Regions from separate parts of the Bacillus sp. ISL-46 genome, predicted to be linked through region 2. Evidence: riboswitches for the same ligand, from Rfam matches in the RefSeq annotation. Region 2 holds a riboswitch; each other region holds the start of a gene.

Region 1 (4,814 bases), on a different contig from region 2:
ATCAGCTCCTAATTCCATCGCCAATGCTGCATCAGCTGGGGAGCCAATACCAGCATCCACAATCACAGGTACGACCGCTTGCTCGATAATAAAGCCTAGGTTAACAGGATTGATGATCCCTTGACCGGATCCAATGGGTGATGCCCCTGGCATGACCGCATGACAGCCCACTTCTTGGAGCTTTCGAGCTAAAACCACGTCATCGGATGTATAGGGGAGGACAATAAATCCTTCCTTCACTAATTCTTCCGTTGCTTTAAGGGTTTCAATCGGGTCAGGAAGCAAGGTGTGATCACAGCCAATCACTTCCACTTTAATCATATCGCATAGTCCTGAAGCTTTCGCTAGTTTTGCGATCCGGACCGCCTCTGCTGCTGTTTTTGCTCCAGCAGTATTAGGCAGAAGCTTATATTTTTGAGTGTCAAGCTGTTCTAAAAAATTCGGCTGGCTTGGTTCAAAGATATTCATTCGTCTCACCGCAAACGTGAGGATTTCTGCTTTCGACACTTCCACTGCTGCCTTTTGGATTTCAAAGCTTGGATACTTTCCGGTACCAAGTAACAAACGAGATTGAAAGGATAATGAACCTATTTTTAACATGTCAACCGCCTCCTACAAAATGGACTATTTCGATTCGATCTTTATCTGATAATCTAGTACTTTGGTGCTCTAACCTAGTTAATATTTCACCGTTTACTTCCACAACAACGACCTTATCATGGATGTCAAAATGTTTGAGAACATCTGAAACAAATACGACATGGTCTGGTAATTGGATCCACTCGCCATTTACTACTACCTTCATGGTATACCTCCTAACTAACCGTTTCTTTGTGCCGTTCTAGGTGAAAAGCAGAGAGTAGTTCCTGATCTAGTAAGCTACCTGACACTAGGTCCGCAACTAGTTCCCCTGTAATCGGGCTTAATAAAATTCCATTTCGAAAATGGCCTGCTGCCACGTACAACCCACGCCAGCTTGGATGTTCGCCCATATAAGGGATTCCATCGCCTGTCTGCGGTCTGACTCCAGCCCATACTCGCTCCCATGCTGCCTCCTTAATCTGTGGAACTAATTGAGTCGCTCTTTCTATCAATGTAGCAATCCCTTCAGGAGTTACCTTGGTATCAAAGGTATTTTCAATCACAGTCGCACCTATATAAATTTCCCCATTTTGTTTGGGTACTAAATAACAACGTTTGTCGGAGAAAATGGTCGAGTTAATGATCGGCTTTTCTGTTCTAATCGAAAAGCATTCTCCTTTAACTGGATACACAGGAATATCGATTCCTGATTCTTGCATTAATTTCGCCGCCCAAGCTCCCGTGGCAACAACCACCTGTTCACAATGGATGACACCGTTGCTGGTGTTTACCCCTTTAACCTGACCGTTTTCATAGACAAAAGACAGAACCTCCGTCTCTTCACATATTTTGGCACCAAAATGTTCCGCGGCTTTTGCAAAGGCTTGTGTTAACTTTGCTGGTTGTACATGACCATCATGAGGGAGATACATCCCTCCTGCTACACTTGGTGAAAGAGATGGTTCCAGCACACGTACTTCCATTGCATCGAGCCAGGTAATGGTTGGATCCCATTTTTTTTGGAAGGTGACCTGTTTTTTTACCTCGAGCGCTATTTCTTCTGTTTCGGCAATTTTCACCATGCCTTTATTCACATACTCAATATCAATTCCTGTATATTCAAATAACTCACTTGAGAGCGTTGAAAACATCGCTTGACTTTTTAAAGCCAGCTGGAATAAGGGACCGTCTTGTTCCAGCTCTGCTTGTGCTGCCAGCATTCCGGCAGCCGCACTGGACGCTTGGCAAGCCACTCGTCCCTTCTCAATCACGACGACTTTTCTTCCCCTTTTTGCAAGCTGATAGGCAATCGAGGACCCGATAATTCCTCCTCCGATAATGGCCACATCAAATGAATTTTCCACTTTGTTCATCTCCATATAATACATTTAGGTAAGCCTTAACTGCTGCTAATGGATCGGGAGCATCTAAAACTCCTGACATGACTGCGATTCCTTTTGATCCTGCTTGAAGTACCTGCCCCGTATTTTCAGGTGTGATCCCGCCAATCGCAATAACTGGGATGTCTAATTGGGAGAGCCTTGCTAATTCCTCTAGTCCTTTTGGGGTCTTACCCGGTTTTGATTGCGAAGGAAAGACATGGCCATATAGCACGTAATCAGCACCATTTTCTTTTGCTTTTTGTCCTTCCTCGTAGGAGTGGATGGAGTTCCCGAGCAAAAGCTGAGGAAAATTTTCTTTCACAATCGCTGCATCTAAACTATGGAAGGCTAATTGAACTCCTTTAGCCCTTGTAACGCAGGCAACATCGACTCGATCATTAATGATAATCTTTGATAGTGGGATGTTTTCGTTTGTTAACAAGTGGACGGCTTGGAAAAGTTCCTGTGCTGTTTTTTGTTTTTCCCGCAAATGAATCGCTGTTATATATGGATGAATTTCGCTTACAATTTCACGTAAACGTTCGATCGGCATTTTCCCATTGGAGATTATATGTAACTCTTTATCTTTTACACTAGTTGAAATACCCGTCCCCCCTTTTAAGCAGATTCCGAAGATCGAAGGCATAAAGTGAAAAACAAAAAACCACTTTCTTAAGGTAAGAAAGTGGTCGAAAATTCGAAATAAAACATACGTTCTTCAAATATCCCGTTTCCCACTTCCCTACGCTGGTATTACCCAGATCAGGTTCATAGAGTCCCGAAGTAGTACTTCAATCTCAGCCCTTTAAAAAGGCACCTCTAGCGGATTTGCGTCATTTATTTAATTGTCATGTAATGATTTCCCTGCATGGATAATGTTAACACTTCAGGTAGAAATGTCAAATGTTTTTCTTATTTATGGTAGAATAAACCCTATAGATGTTAACCAAATAACAATTATAGTTTACTTTTAAAATCAAAAGGGAGTAAACAAACTGGGGGAGAATAATGTATAAGCTTCGAGGACATCATCTTTTTTGCCTTCTAGGCTATCGGGGAATGGGCTATTCCCAAGAATACGTGGAAAATATGACGGTTTTGCATCAAACCTTGAGAAACAACCCAAAAACGTTGATTCTGCTTGTAAAGGGGCCAGATCAGTTGTGTGAAAAGTTCCCTAATTCAGGTGAATACCATTGCCAAGACGACCAGATCTATGAAAGAGATGCCGTTATTTTAGACAAAATGAACCTTAAAATCGGACAAATTCTTAGATGGGAGGATATTGAGTCCCGTATCCTAGAACATGTCATCCCCGCCGATATTCAAGTTGTCTGTGAAACTTGTTCTTGGCGTTCTTACGGGGTTTGCGAGGAAGGTATTCGAGAGATTCATGATGGGAAGGGCTTAAGAAAAATTCAATAAGCTTCATCTATTCAATGCCCACATGCCCACAGGGACGGTTCTTTTGGCCTTTTTTAATCTCTTTCCTTGTCCAAAAAAGCCAGTAGAACCGTCCCCATGGTCCTTCATGGTCCATGTCCTTACACTCCCCGCTTATTTCCCCAAAGAAGTGCATGCAATTGTGGTAATACTTTTACATCATTCAATTGAGGGTCAGCAACCACACAATTGACTAACCACTCATATTTCAACAGTAGTTTTTGAATCAATTCATTATTATTGAAATTCGTAATATCATCGTTCCCAACCTGGAGATAAAAAGGAATATCTGCGTAGCGGCTATGAACCATTTTCGCATACTCTAGATCCGCATCATCGAAGATTACTACTTTTAGACTCACTTGATGTTTAAAATCATTGTCGTTTAAATTTTTAAAAATAGAATCTAATATTTCAAAATTGGTTACCATGTTGGAGCTCGGCGGCTTAGGTGAAATGGTCAGTTCATTGACGTTTAAGAACCAGTCCTGCCATCTGCTTCCTTGTGTTTCAGTACCAATTTTGATGTCTTTTTCTTTTAATAAATCGATAAACACATCTAAGTTTTTCAACAGCGCCGGATTTCCCCCTGAGATCGTCACAAACGAGAAATTGTCCCCACCGACTCTTTTTAATTCATCCCAAATTTCTTCAGCGGTCATTTGCTGAATATCCTCTTTGGCACTGCCATCCCATGTAAAGGCAGAATCACACCAGCTGCATGAATAATCACAGCCGGCCGTCCGAACGAACATTGTCTTTTGACCAATGACCATTCCTTCTCCTTGGATGGTTGGGCCAAAAATTTCTAATACAGGAATCTTACTCATTCCTCCATCCACTCCCTTCTCGCTTCTGCGTAGCTTGTTGGAGTTTCAAACAGACGGACAAATTCCACTCTTGCTCCATGATATTGGTCCCTACGATCTTCTGTTGCTAAGGCTTCTTTCATTTTCTCATATATCCAGACAACCATGTTTTCGGCAGTTGTATTCATGGAGGGAAGGGTTTCGTTTAGGTATTGATGATCAAGATAGATTTCGATTTCATTTTTCCAAATTTCTTTAATATCGCCAAAGTCGATCATTAAGCCGCGTTCATCAACAAAACCACTTAATCCAAAAATAACTCTATACGTATGTCCGTGCAAATTCTTGCATTTCCCTTCATAGCAATGCAAGTGGTGTGAAGCATCAAAGGTAAATTCCTTGCTCACTAGTACACGCTTTGAATGATATTTTAATTGATGAGCTTGAATGTCCTCATTTATTTTTTGAAGTTTATCGACGATTCTGAAACCCATCGTTTAAAACCTCCCATTAAGAAAGTCATCAAGCCCTCTTTTTCTTAAGACGCAAGCTGGACACTCTCCACATCCATCAGCAATCACACCATTGTAGCAGGTTA
Region 2 (4,814 bases):
ATAAAGAAGCAGAGTATTCCTTAGTCAACCTGTTGGACCACCTCGATGAATCTTTTTCCGAGCGGCTGCTTCGTTTCATTGATGAAAAAGGAATGACGGATGTAGAGACGTATAAAAGGGCGAATATTGACCGGCGATTATTCTCCAAAATCCGAAATGAAGACGATTATACCCCGAAAAAGAAAACCACGATTGCTTTTGCCTTTGCGTTAAAATTAACTGTGGAGGAAACGATGGAGCTGCTAGCTGCAGCCGGTTATACCTTGTCACGCAGCAATAAATTTGATGTGATAATTGAGTATTTTATTCAACATGCTAATTACAATATTCATGAAGTCAATGAGGCCTTATTTGCTTTTGACCAGCCACTACTCGGTGCCTGAAATGTCGCTTCCCAAGCGACCATTTCGTAATGGATTAGTGTTATCCTTTGTTTATCAAAGAACGGAGGATGATATTCATGAAAAGAAATGTAACAGAATTAGTATTTATTTTAGATAAAAGCGGCTCCATGGCAGGACTTGAGGCTGATACAATCGGTGGTTATAATGCGTTGCTGAAGAAACAGCAAAAGGCTGAAGGGGAAGCCATTGTTACGACTGTATTATTTAATCACGAGTACGAATTATTCCACGACCGAATCAATGTACGGGGCATTTCTCCTATCACTGAAGAAGACTATCAAGTAGGCGGCACCACTGCATTATTAGATACCATTGGTTTTACCATTCAAAAATTCGTGAATGTACAAAAGAGAACCAGTGAGGATGAACGTGCTGAAAAAGTACTCTTCGTTATTACCACGGATGGGATGGAAAATGCCAGCCGTGAATTCACAACCAACAAAATCAAAAAAATAGTTGAACACCAAAAGGAGAAATATGGCTGGGAATTCCTATTCCTTGGAGCCAATATCGATGCCATTTCGACTGCTGCTCGATTTGGAATCAATGAGGACTTCGCCGTTGATTACCACGCGGACAATAAAGGAACGCAATTAAATTATGAAGCGGTGAATGAAGCCGTGGTCAGCCTTCGAAGTGGCAAAAAGATAGATCGAAGCTGGAAAAAAGGAATTGAAAAGGATTATAATCGCCGTTCGAAGAATGAATAAATTAATATCTATTGTAAGGACACCTGCTGTTTAGATTAACAAAGGTGTCTTTATTCTTCCAAAAGGTCTTTTTCGTGATGTAAGTCACAATTCTGGTTTATTATTTACACTATAATAATAGTAGAAACTACTCCAATTAAGAAAAAGAGGGAATTGATGATGACCATTGCACTAGACCAGGAAAAAGTGAATGAATTGGTTGATCGCTTTTATGATAAGCTGCTAAAGGATTCTTACTATATTAACATGTTTAATCACTTTCCGAGGTTGCAGATACTTATCAAAAGAAGTGGTTCGGGAAAGAGTTGTTAAATAATTATATGAAAAGTGTCAGTTCCCTTTTTGAGAACTGGCACTTTTTCACATCACGAAAAAGTTACAATTTTCGTCGCTGTTGATATTCTAACCCAAAAACCGCTGGATGTTATTGTGTATGACCCAACCGCTACCCCTCCAAAAAAAGGGGAAATTGCAAATAATCTTCAAATTCTCCTATTAGACAACTAATCTACTACTCATCTCAGCCTATAAATCCTTACAATCTGAGAAAGAAAATTATCCATTTTTGTTAATAGAGGTATTAAAATAGACTTTAATAAATTCGAAAGAGAGGCTCAATTTATGAAAAAGAAATTAATTTATAGTGGAATTGGAATTTTGTTAGTGTTCCTTTTATTACTTGGAACCTATAAGTTAATGAATTCTAGAACCTTCCAGTTATTTGGTGGACTAACCGACCAGGTGAAGACCGATCAAAAGGTAGTCGCATTGACCTTCGATGATGGACCAACAAAAAATGTAGAAAAAATTCTACCCTTGTTACAACAATACAATGTAAAAGCGACATTTTTTCTAATCGGTAATGAAATTGAAAAAAATCCTGAAGAAGCTAAAAAAATAGTAAGTGCAGGGCATCAAATTGGAAATCATACTTATTCCCATCAGCGGATGGTTTTTAAATCCCCTTCTTACATCAAGGAGGAAATGGAAAAAACTGATAAACTAATTCGAGAATCCGGTTATAAAGGTAAAATTGATTTCCGACCTCCGAATGGAAAAAAACTCGTAGGCTTGCCTTACTATTTATATAAGAATAATAGAGATACGATCACTTGGAGTCTTGAACCAGATACTTACTACACTTCTGCCACTGACAAAGTGAGTTATGTGAAAAAGAATGTAAAACCTGGTTCTATTATCTTGATTCACCCCATGTATGATGGTACTGGTGATGAACTAAATACTATTAAAGGAATATTGCAATCATTATCAAACGAGGGATATAAATTCATTACAGTTAATGAACTATTGAAATTGAAGAAGTAAGAACTCCACAGGGAGGGTGCTACATACTTGTCAGTTAACAGTTATATGGAGTTCCTTGTACCGTTATTTCTTTTTCATCGGTGTTGATCTATATATCACCCGCTGGTAGAACTTGTTCAAAATACATTAAAAAGGGCAGAAGAATCCACCGAAAAAGAAGTAAAACGATTGGTTGTTCATTCAATTAAAAAAACGCAAAAGGAATATCGAGTAGACGTTGCCGGCTTTGGAAACCGTTTAAGAATTGAACATCCGAAAGTATGGGAAAAGGTCAAAAAAGATTGGGATCAAACATACAGTGAGGTTCCAATTTACTACAACATAAAAATAACAATCAAAGATTATGGAGCGTCAGGTCACAAGTAAGCCTTCTTTTTTTAGAGTACAAAAAAGAATTATACTTCTTAAAACCCAAGCAAGAAGATATCTAACCTTTCTCTCTATCCTAGACATACTATCTAAAACGACTATATCACTTTAAATAATATTATGTATTTCATTTTAACCGATACTCATATATAATGTAACTTAATTGAATATAAATAACTAGGGGAGCCCAATAAGTTGGGCTGAGAAAGAAACACGATGAAGTTTCTTGACTCTTGGGACCTGATCTGGATCATACCAGCGTGGGGAAGTTAGAATAGACAATCTTTACTGCACCTCTACTTCTGCATACATATTAGCCGGGTCCAACCATTTATGGTCCCGGCTTTTTGATGTACTTTTATACGCTTTTCCACTTGTTATGTTCTATATCTCGTCCTTTATATTCAAAAAAAGGAGAGATTTATTATGTCAACGACTTCATTAAATGAACAAAATATTTCCATCATGTCTAGTTTTCCAGGAAGTAAAAAAGTATATGTAACAGGTTCGAGATCCGACATTAAAGTACCAATGCGTGAAATTGAGTTAAGCCCGACAACAGGTAACTTTGGTGAAGAGGAAAACCTTCCAGTACGCGTGTATGATACAAGCGGTCCTTATACGGATCTAAATTATTCTGTTGACATTTCAAAAGGTCTTCCTGCTATTCGAAGCACATGGATTCATGAACGATCAGATGTTGAAGAATATGAAGGTCGAGAAATTAAGCCTGTAGATAATGGGTATAAGGAAGAAAATGATCCTCGTGCCAATCATAACGTGTTTCCGGGTTTAAAGCGCAAACCATTACGTGCAAAAAAAGGGAAAAATGTCACACAGCTTCATTATGCAAAAAAGGGAATTATTACTCCTGAAATGGAATTTATCGCAATAAGGGAAAATATGAAACCTGAATTTGTGCGTGATGAAGTGGCAAAAGGTCGAGCGATTATTCCTTCTAATATCAATCATCCAGAGTCAGAACCTATGATAATAGGACGTAATTTTCATGTTAAAATTAATGCGAATATCGGTAACTCTGCTGTTTCATCATCCATCGAACAAGAGGTTGAAAAAATGACATGGGCGACACGCTGGGGTGCTGATAATATTATGGATCTATCAACAGGTAAAAACATTCATAAAACACGAGAATGGATTATTCGAAACTCAGCTGTTCCTGTCGGCACCGTCCCCATTTATCAAGCACTTGAAAAAGTAAATGGTGTTGCTGAAGATCTTACATGGGAGGTTTACCGTGATACCTTGATCGAACAAGCGGAGCAAGGTGTTGATTACTTCACAATTCATGCTGGTGTTCTTTTACGATATGTTCCATTAACGGCAAAACGGTTAACAGGTATTGTATCCCGCGGTGGATCAATCATGGCACAATGGTGTTTACACCACCATAAAGAAAGCTTTTTATATACTCACTTTGAAGAAATCTGCGAAATAATGAAATCGTATGATGTTGCATTCTCTTTAGGGGATGGTTTACGTCCTGGGTCAATTGCAGATGCGAATGATGAAGCGCAGTTTGCAGAATTAGAGACTCTTGGAGAGCTAACAAAAATTGCTTGGGAACATGATGTACAGGTAATGGTTGAAGGACCTGGACACGTACCTATGCACCTAATTAAAGAAAATATGGATAAACAACTAGAAGTGTGTCAGGAAGCACCATTCTACACACTTGGACCTCTTACGACTGATATAGCACCTGGTTATGATCACATTACATCTGCTATTGGGGCTGCCATGATTGGTTGGTATGGTACAGCTATGCTTTGTTATGTAACGCCTAAAGAACATTTAGGTTTACCGAATAGAGAGGATGTTCGTGTAGGGGTTATTACTTATAAAATTGCCGCCCATGCTGCTGATTTGGCAAAAGGACATCCAGGAGCACAAAAAAGAGATGATGCCTTATCAAAAGCTCGTTTTGAATTCCGTTGGAGAGATCAGTTTAATTTATCTTTAGATCCTGAACGAGCGATAGAAT
Region 3 (4,814 bases), on a different contig from region 2:
GATAGAGGTTGGAGGGGAGAAGTGTGTTAGCGCACTTCTCCTTTTTTAGTTTAGTTGAAGCGTATGGTGCCCACGGAGGTTGAAAAATTAGATGAACGGTAACCATAGGAGGCGTATGATGCCCGTGGAGGCTGAAAAATTAGACTAACGGTAACCATAGGAAGCGTATGATGCCCACGGAGGCTGAAAAATTAGATGAACGGTAACCATAGGAAGTGTATGGTGCCCACGGAGGTTGAAAAATTAGATGAGCGGTAACCATAGGAAGTGTATAAGGGACATTTTTGTTAATATTACTCGGGATCGGTTTTTCATTGGCTAACAGTATCATCTATACTTTTGTTCATGTTTTTACCATCAGGGTAGGTTCGTAAAGGTTTGATTTACGGAGGAATGAATCTAGTTATCTTTGGGATTCCCTTTTTTTTATCAAACCCGGATCATGATTTATTTGGACCTCAAGCTCCATTAGGAATCACATTATTTTCGCTCCTTTTTCCTTTTTTAAGCTATTTTTTCCTCTAGTTTATTCCACATCCCTTTTGTTATGATAAGGGCTGCCAGTGAGTTTTTTAATTATATTAACGGTTGTCGAAGATTGCCTTTGTCCTATACATTTTGTAGAAGGTTGTCTAAACTAACAATAAAAGTCGTTTATATGAAGAAGGGTATGAGGAGAAAAAATGGGGCAGCCAAATAGATTAGTTAGAGAGCAACCAATTGAATCATTACGTGAAAATAAAAGGAAATCAATTTTTCAAGATCTAACGACTCAAAACGTATCTTCTGGATTAATTTCTAGTACTTTAGTCATGACAGGTCCAGCGTTAATCATTCTGCAGGCAGCAACAGCAGGGCATTTCTCTAATCAGCAAACCATCAATTGGATGTTTGCCGTCTATTTTTTTGGAGGGGTGTTAGGGATTGTAATGCCTCTGTTATTTAGAATTCCCATTACCGGAGCTCACTCGATTTCAGGGGTTGCTTTTTTAGCGACAGTGACAGCACATTTTACTTATCCCCAGCTAATTGGCGGGTATGTGATGTCAGGGCTGCTGATTTTGCTGATTGGGTTGTCAGGACTTTTTACTAAAATTATTAAATGGGTTCCGAAAGAAGTCATTGCAGCCATGCTGGCAGGCCTGGTCACCAATTATGTTGCTCAGCTTGTCCAAGACGTTAAGGCGTTACCCTTAGTAGGCGGATTCGCCTTGCTTAGTTTTTTTATCAGTACGAAAATCTCAAAACGGATCCCGGCCGTTATGGTCGCAGTGGTTGTCGCTTTTATTACTTTGTTTTTAACCCAAGATCTACATAGCTCATCTAAGGAGATTGCTTTTTTCCTACCATCCATACAAATGCCGGAATTTACATGGATGGGGATGGTCACATTAGGTCTGCCTCTGGCCATGTTAATCCTAAGTAATGATGTGGCACCTGGAATCGGCGCACTAGAAAGCTCGGATTTTGAACCCCCCATTCGAAAAATTGTTTCTTTTAGTGGAGTGTTTTCGATTATTGCCAGTTTTTTCGGGGGGCAAAGTGCAAATATTGCTGGCATGATGACCGCCATCTGTTCTAGTTCGGATGCAGGGGTAAAATCAAAGCGGTATATGGCAGCGGTGGTATCAGGGGTTTTGACATTATTGTTTGGAGTATTCGCCTGGAAAATTGTACCGTTTATTCAATCATTACCCCACGCTTTTGTGTCCATGCTAGCAGGGTTTGCGCTAATCGGCGTCCTTCTTTCTAGTTTGCAGCTGGGTTTCTCCGAAAATAAATATCGCTTAAGTGCCCTATTTGCGTTCCTCATCGCGTTATCGCAAGTATCATTTTTCCATATTAGTGCACCTGTATGGGGGCTGGTTGTTGGAGCCATTATTGCGAAGACGGTGGAAGCGTAATGTGCCTGTCACGCCCCGAAATTTGTCGTAGATTGGTAGGTTGTTAGAGGGGAGAAAGTGTTAGCGCACTTCTCCTTTTTTTGCCGTAAACTAATTTCACTAGTTATCAGCGAATCTATATAATTTTCCGGAAACTTACGACATTTGCTGGATATTAATTGATTGACAACTTTAACCAGCGAGTGTAGAGTGAAAGATAAATTAATAGGAAGACCACTAGGGGAGCCGTTTTATGGCTGAGACAGGAGTTATCTTGGACCCTTTGAACCTGATCTAGTTCATACTAGCGTAGGAAAGTGGAGTTCGTGTATGGATAGATACAATTATTCAGCCGCTCCATTTTTGGGGCGGTTTTTTCGTGCTTGAAAATTCAGCCGCCCCTTCTAGAGACTTTCCATTAAAACCAATAAGGGGGAGAAATTTATGAGTTTTTCAGCAGAATTAAGAAAAGAAGCAGATCCTATTTTCGAGGCGATTTTTGAACATCCTTTTGTGCAAGGAATCGCCAAAGGTGAGCTAGAGAAAGAACAATTGATTCATTATGTTAAACAGGACTTTGAATATTTGAATTCGTTTATTCGCATCTATGGAATTGCGGTTTCGAAGTGTGAGAATCGTGAAGATATGGATATGTTTAATACGCAGATTTCTTTTATCTTAAACAGTGAAATCCATCCGCATAATAACTTTTGTCAAGTAGCAGGTGTTCCTTACGAGGTATTACATGGATATCCGTTATCTCCCTCGTCCCTTCATTACACGCGTCATATGCTTACCGTTGCGCACGAAGGAACATTAGGGGAAATTTTAGCTGTGTTATTACCATGTCCGTGGACGTATTGGGAAATTGGGAAAAGATTATTAACGGAGGTTAATCCTGATCGCTCTCATCCCTTTTATGATTGGATCAGTTTTTATGGAAATCGTACCGATTCGATTACAACTAAATTTTGTGCCCGTCTTGATGAGTGGGCAAAGCTAGCAACCGAGAGAGAAAAGGAAAAGATGAAGGAGCATTTCTTAATCAGTTGTCAGCTGGAATATATGTTTTGGGATATGGCCTATAAACTCGAAGAATGGCCTGTGAAAATGGAGGTAGTGAAATGATGACTTGGAAGATGAAAGAAGTCGTTCTTGCTGTGATACTAGCGGTGGCATGTGGAGTGATCTATTTAGGATGGTCGACGCTGTGGATTCCCATTTCCGCTCTTGTCGGGCCGGTGGGTGCAGGTTTTATGTTTGGGATTTGGGTGATTGCTAGTCCAATCGTCGCGTATATTATCCGTAAACCGGGAGCAGCGCTTATTGCAGAGGTTGCAGCGGCCGCAGTAGAGTTATTAACAGGAAGTCATTTTGGTTTGTCGGCCCTTTTAGTAGGTGTCTTTCAAGGGATCGGTTCAGAAATCGCATTCGCCATATTCGGATATAAACGCTACAACCTATTTACTTTAATGCTATCTGGAGCTTTTGCAGCGGTTGGCAGCATGGTTTATAACTTAATCGCCAACGGTTTGGGTTATTACTCGAAGGAAGTATTTTTTACAACATTAGGAATTCATATCATCAGCGGAATGATTCTCGGTGGATTGTTAGCGAAGGTAGTTGTGGACGCACTCGCAAAAACAGGTGTGTTAGAACAATATGAATTGATGAAGGAAAAAAGGAAAAGGGAAAACGTAAATGGAAATGTTTCTGGGATGTAAGGATCTCTCGATTCGTTTTTATAATCGCTCTGAAAAAATACTCAGTCATATTACTTTGTCCATCAATAAAGGCGAGAAGGTATTAATACTAGGGCCTAGTGGGAGCGGGAAATCGACGTTGATTTCCGCTCTTTCAGGTATTATCCCTGAGCATTTGGAGGCAGAGGTAAGTGGTGAAGTATTCTGCAGGAAAGATGCCGGAGTGATGTTTCAAGATCCTGATTCGCAATTTTGCATGCTCCATGTCGATGAAGAAATTGCGTTTAGTCTCGAAAATCGATCGATTCCGCGCAACGAAATGGACCCCATCATTGCTGAGTTAATGGATAAAGTAGGGCTGATGGTCGATAAGAAAACACCCATTGAAACTCTTTCAGGTGGGATGAAACAACGATTGGCGTTAGCTTGTTTGCTGGCATTAGAACCAGAAGTCATCTTCTTTGATGAACCAACAGCCCAACTAGATCCTGCAGGCCGGAATGAGATATTTGTTTTATTGAATCAATTAGCCCAAAAGACAAACCATACGATGGTATTTGTTGAACATGTCCTAGACGGCTGCATCGAATGGATGGATCGAGTCATTATCCTAAATGAGAATGGAAGTATTATCGGGGATGGTCAGCCGAAGGAAATGCTCCTGAATTTTAAAGATGAAATGAAAGAAGCGGGTATTTGGGGCCCTAAGTTGTTTCCAGACAAGTGGGAGGAAGTAGTTCGAAATGACGCGCATCCTCTATCTATTAAACTTGCTAATCTGAAAAGAACCAAACCGCTCAAGGATGGCGAGATTTTACTCCGCACCGAACATGTTGAAATTGGCTATGGGAAGAAGACCATCGTGAGCGATATTGATATAAAAATTCATAAAGGGGAATGGATTTCCATCGTCGGAGAAAATGGAAGCGGGAAAAGTACCTTTTTAAAAAGTCTGATCCGTTTGGAGCCGATTAAAAAAGGGGAAATTTACTTTCAAGATACGGAACTAAAAAAGTGGTCAGAACGGGAATTATATGAAAAAGCTGGCTTTGTTTTTCAAAATCCAGAACTTCAATTCATTACGGATACTGTCTTTGAGGAAGTTGCCTTTGGCGGCCGGCAACGAAATTGGCCCGAAGAGCTGGTTCATACCAAAACCAGCCAATTGTTAGAGGAGTTTGGATTGGAATCGCATCAAAATGCTCATCCGTTTACCCTAAGTCTAGGA
Region 4 (4,814 bases), on a different contig from region 2:
TAACCCCTCTCAGTGCACGCCAGCGTCCCAGCCTCTCCAACTTCTTCACCGATAACAGATTGAAATTGGAGATCACCTTTTAGCGGGATACCCAGATCTTTTAAAAGTTTAATTGCGATTAGTGATGCCGCAATTCCACCTTTCATATCGGCCACACCACGTCCATATATGTAGGAATCTTTGCGATAGGCAGAAAACGGAGAATAATCCCATTCTGTATTATCCCCAACTTCCGCGACATCCACATGACCATTTACAATCAAACTATTATATTGATCAGAAGATTCACCAGGTAAATTGCCAACCACATTCGGATCTCCGGGATAGACATCCCACTTATCTGTGGAAAATCCCATGTTTTCTAAATACCCTCTTATAAATTCCTGGACATCATTTGTATTCCGTGCAGGAGGACTAACGGTTGGAAACGCGATAAGCGTGGTCAACAATTCGATTAATTCCGCTTCTCTCGCTTCTACTTCTTGTGCGATTTTTTCAAGCAGATCCTCTTTCATTTGTTCACTCCCTTACTATCGATGATTAGTTCCTGATAGTGGTATCATTTTCACTAACAATCAAAACTTTCTTTCTTAAAAATACGGTTAAAATAATAAATCCAATCAGCGCTCCAGCAAACGAGCTAAATATAAATAATGGAATAAACCCAAATAATGTTGCCTTTTGACCGAGAAAAAGAGTAGCGATTGGGTAAGAAAGCAGTGCCCCAATGATACCCGTTCCAATTACTTCTCCGATAAAAGCAAGATAGATCTTTCTAGTTTTCAAAAATAAAAGCGAGGCCAGTAAAGCTCCAACCATACTTCCAGGAAAGGCAAAAATCGAACCAGTTCCCATCAGGTTTCTTAACAGGGATACACAAAAGGCTTGAGCTACAGCATAATAAGGTCCTAAAAGAACGGCTGATAAAACGTTCAAAAAGTGCTGAACCGGGAAGACCTTTGTAAATCCAATCGGTATATAGAACAGATTGCTTGAAATGGTACCGATCGCTATCATCATCGCAGTTAACGTCAGTTTATGTGTTTTGTTCACTAGAATACTTCTCCTTTAATACCGACACTATTTCTTAACGCCCTGGCTGCTTCCATTGGTGATTCTGCATGGCTTATGGCGGTAATAACGGAAACCCCATCTGCCCCAGCTTCCACTACCGATTGAGCATTTTCGATCGTGATCCCTCCGATTCCAACAATCGGAATATCAATGCCATCTTTTCGAAATTTTTCGATCAGTATTGTTCCCCGTGATGGTTTAGCATCCGCCTTTGTTTTTGTCGGAAAAACAGGGCCCATGCCAAAATAGTCAGCTCCACCGCTTATTGCAGTCATGGCTTCTTCCGCTGAATGGACGGAAACCCCAAGGACTCTCTTATCGCCAATCTTTTCCCGAACTGCGTACACCGATTCATCCTCTTGTCCGATATGTACACCGTCCGCATCAATTGCCACAGCCAACTCGATATCGTCATTAACAATGAAAGGGATATGATGTGCTCTGCAAATTGCTTGAAGTTCTTTCGCAAGTGCATATTTATCAGCTCCAGTTAACGCGCCGTCACCCTTTTCTCGATATTGAAAAAGTGTAATCCCACCGGCAATTGCCTCTTTTAATACTTCGGCTGGATCCTTTAAACAGTTGGTGCTGCCCATGATAAAATAAACACTTAAAGCCGCTCGTAAGTTTTTCATAATTCAGCCAGTTCCTTTGCAATTTTTCTTTTTCGATATGCCCAATGGTTTGTTGGACCATGTCCTTGCCCTATCTCCAAATGGTTCTCAATTGCGGCCTGAATAAAATCCTTTGCTTTACATACTGCTTCATAAAGAGTTTCCCCTTTTGCTAGTTCAGCAGTAATTACTGCGGAAAAAGTACAACCTGTTCCATGTGTGTTCTTTGTCTGAATTCTCTTGCTGGTAAAGTAGTAAAATTCCTTTCCATCAAATAATAAATCAGTGGATTCAGACTCATTTTCATCATGGCCGCCCTTAATCACGACATTTTTTACGCCTAACGCAAGTAGTCTTTTAGCAGACTCCAGTTTATCTTCCACTGTCAGAATCGACATGCCCGTTAGTACTTCCGCTTCTGGAATATTCGGGGTGATTACCGTTGCTAGCGGCAATAAGTATTTTTTCATGGCAGAAATGGCTTCCATTTGCAACAAAGAAGCGCCACCCTTTGCAATCATGACAGGATCGACAACAACATTTTGCCATTGATAATTTCTGAGCTGTGCTGCGACTGCCTCGATGATTTCAGCATTAAAAAGCATTCCTGTTTTCACCGCATCCGTACCGATATCTTCGCCGATCGCTTGGATCTGTTTTACGACTGCCTCAGCTGTCATTGGATAGACAGCATGGACTCCTAAAGTATTTTGGGCCGTTACTGCAGTTAATGCCGACATCCCGAAAACCTCTAATTCCTGAAATGTCTTTAAATCCGCTTGAATTCCTGCTCCTCCGCCGCTATCAGAACCAGCGATTGTTAATGCTTTTTTCATTTAAATTACCCCCAGTTATCGATTGAATTTTTTAACAGAAGCATGTGAAATGATATCTTCGGAAGAAACTAAAGTTAATTGGTTTAAGAATTCGATTTGGAAACTTCCAGGTCCCATTTCTACAGTTTTTGCCGCTGCCTTTTCTGCCGCGATACCATAGTACGTTAAAGCAGCCACCGAAGCCTGAAGCAGGTCCTTTTCCACTCCTGCAAACGCTCCAATCACAGAGGTTAATAAACAGCCAGTGCCTGTCACCTTCGTTAAAATTGGATGTCCATTTGACACGACATAGGTTGTTTTCCCATCCGAAACGACATCCTCTTTTCCAGTGATGACGGCAAGACAATTCAATTTTTGTGCTGAAGCAATAGCTAGTTCAATGATATTTCCTTTTGCATCCCCAGCATCAACACCCTTAATTTCCCATTCTTCACCAACCACATTGGCAATTTCGGCTGCGTTTCCTCTAATCACAGAAACTTTTACCTCGCTCATAATTCTTTGTGCAGTTTCCGTTCGATATCGGGTAGCCCCTGCACCAACCGGGTCAAATATGACGGGAACACCGGATTCATTGGCCGCTTTTCCGGCAATGATCATCGATTCTACTGTCTGTGGGTTTAATGTTCCAATGTTTAATACTAATGAACTTGCAATCTTAGCCATATCTGCTACTTCCTCAGCTGCATATGCCATAACCGGTGAGGCACCAAGGGCAAGAAGCCCATTTGCCGTAAAATTCGTAACAACCACATTGGTAATATTATGTACCAGCGGGTTAACCTTTCTAACTTCTTCCAACGTTTCATACAAACTATTTTTTTCCATCTTAATTTCCCCATTTCTTTTTTTAAAATGGCTCTGTTAAACTTGGCTGTTGATTTCCGCTCCAGGCGCTTCGCCTTCCGCTCCAATCAACGCAGGCTTTAAAATCAAAAATGACATTTAACAAAGCCTTTAAAATAAAAAAAACAGATCCAATAATGGACCTGGTTAGTTAGTCAAAGAAATAATTAACATTCACTTGGCTACTTTCCTACGCTGGTATTACCCAGATCAGGTCCGAAGGGTTGAAAATTTCTCCATTTTCTCTCAGCCTGTTTACAGGGCACCCCTAGTAGATCTAATACTTTATTTAACTAACTACATAATATTCCTATGGTACTAGAATGTAAAGGAAAAAGTGTCAGTTAACATAACATTATTATTGTTTGCTTTTATAAGGAAAAGTAACAATAAATGTTGTCCCTTTTCCTTTTTGGCAATGAATTTCTATCTGTCCATTTAATTTTTCCAAGCTTCTCTGCACCAATGATAAACCGATTCCGCGATTTTCACCCTTGGTAGAATATCCTTTGATAAATAAGTGATGTCTTACATCCTCATCGATTCCTTGTCCGGTATCATGGACCTCCAACGCTAGGACTTCATCGTAAAAGTCAAACCTTAAGGTAACTTTTTTATGTGGACGGTCCGCAACAGCATCTAAAGCATTATCGATTAAATTCCCAAGAATCGTTACCACTTCATGGGTTAATTCCTGCTGCTGTGGTTCAGGTAGACTTCCTTCCCCATCAATGATTAATTCACAGCCATTTTCCCTAGCGAAGCTAAGTTTTCCTAAAATAAAACCTGCTAAAACAGGATCTTTAAAACGACTGACAACAAATTCTACTTCAGTTTGTTGGTGATCGACAATTTTGGTAATATATGACGAGACCATTTGATAGTCTTTCATATGAATTAAACCTGATATTACATGCAGTTTATTCATGAATTCATGTGACTGGGTTCTCAGTGCTTCCGCATATAGCTTTGCACCGGTTAATTGTTCAGCTAATTGCTTGATTTCGGTTTTTTCTCGGAAGGTAGCAATCGCACCGACAATCTTTCCTTTGACAACAACCGGAACCCGATTGGTTAAAATGGTAATATGATTGATTTCTTGTTCTTGGTCTAATTGAGATTCCCCCGTTTCTAGAACAGAAGATAGCATTGAATTTGGCATGTAGTCATCCACTTTTCTTCCTAAAAAGGACCCATGAATGCCAGCTTTTTGAAGAAGTCGGATCCCCTCATTATTTACGAGAGTGGTAAACGCATCCTCGTCAACTGCCAAAATTCCTTCCTTTGTGGATTGAAGCATCGCACTACGTTCCTCAAGCAATTTTGCCATCTCACTCGGCTCAAGTCCAAAAAGAATCGCTTTGATTTTTCTAGCTAGAAAAAGGGCTCCTAGAATCCCAACTAGAATTCCCACTCCCACGCCGATCAAAATAATTTTCCTGCT

What was found. A riboswitch is a leader RNA that binds a small molecule or an ion and turns the genes downstream of it on or off. The one in region 2 is predicted to bind thiamine pyrophosphate.
Region 1: linked by a shared signal. The riboswitch ahead of J7E67_RS28930 (thiamine phosphate synthase) and the one ahead of thiC (phosphomethylpyrimidine synthase ThiC) in region 2 are both predicted to bind thiamine pyrophosphate.
Region 3: linked by a shared signal. The riboswitch ahead of tenA (thiaminase II) and the one ahead of thiC (phosphomethylpyrimidine synthase ThiC) in region 2 are both predicted to bind thiamine pyrophosphate.
Region 4: linked by a shared signal. The riboswitch ahead of thiM (hydroxyethylthiazole kinase) and the one ahead of thiC (phosphomethylpyrimidine synthase ThiC) in region 2 are both predicted to bind thiamine pyrophosphate.

The regions. Positions count from the first base shown of each region.
Region 1 is NZ_JAGGQR010000091.1:17,296-22,109, forward strand. It holds gene J7E67_RS28915 (thiazole synthase) at 1-600, opposite strand, end outside; gene thiS (sulfur carrier protein ThiS) at 602-805, opposite strand; gene thiO (glycine oxidase ThiO) at 816-1,955, opposite strand; gene J7E67_RS28930 (thiamine phosphate synthase) at 1,930-2,610, opposite strand; TPP riboswitch at 2,687-2,795, opposite strand; gene J7E67_RS28935 (DUF1284 domain-containing protein) at 2,973-3,389, shown strand; gene queE (7-carboxy-7-deazaguanine synthase QueE) at 3,509-4,237, opposite strand; gene queD (6-carboxytetrahydropterin synthase QueD) at 4,234-4,710, opposite strand; gene queC (7-cyano-7-deazaguanine synthase QueC) at 4,714-4,814, opposite strand, start outside.
Region 2 is NZ_JAGGQR010000065.1:16,753-21,566, forward strand. It holds gene J7E67_RS26265 (macro domain-containing protein) at 1-383, shown strand, start outside; gene J7E67_RS26270 (vWA domain-containing protein) at 461-1,114, shown strand; gene J7E67_RS26275 (hypothetical protein) at 1,271-1,426, shown strand; gene J7E67_RS26280 (polysaccharide deacetylase family protein) at 1,736-2,440, shown strand; partial or broken gene J7E67_RS26285 (Ger(x)C family spore germination C-terminal domain-containing protein) at 2,567-2,806, shown strand; TPP riboswitch at 2,979-3,093, shown strand; gene thiC (phosphomethylpyrimidine synthase ThiC) at 3,236-4,814, shown strand, end outside.
Region 3 is NZ_JAGGQR010000001.1:18,735-23,548, forward strand. It holds gene J7E67_RS00080 (benzoate/H(+) symporter BenE family transporter) at 684-1,904, shown strand; TPP riboswitch at 2,113-2,216, shown strand; gene tenA (thiaminase II) at 2,328-3,011, shown strand; gene J7E67_RS00090 (ECF transporter S component) at 3,011-3,607, shown strand; gene J7E67_RS00095 (ABC transporter ATP-binding protein) at 3,585-4,814, shown strand, end outside.
Region 4 is NZ_JAGGQR010000010.1:91,571-96,384, forward strand. It holds gene J7E67_RS04700 (acetylornithine deacetylase) at 1-515, opposite strand, end outside; gene thiW (energy coupling factor transporter S component ThiW) at 541-1,053, opposite strand; gene thiE (thiamine phosphate synthase) at 1,053-1,709, opposite strand; gene thiD (bifunctional hydroxymethylpyrimidine kinase/phosphomethylpyrimidine kinase) at 1,706-2,524, opposite strand; gene thiM (hydroxyethylthiazole kinase) at 2,540-3,352, opposite strand; TPP riboswitch at 3,541-3,650, opposite strand; gene dcuS (DcuS/MalK family sensor histidine kinase) at 3,729-4,814, opposite strand, start outside.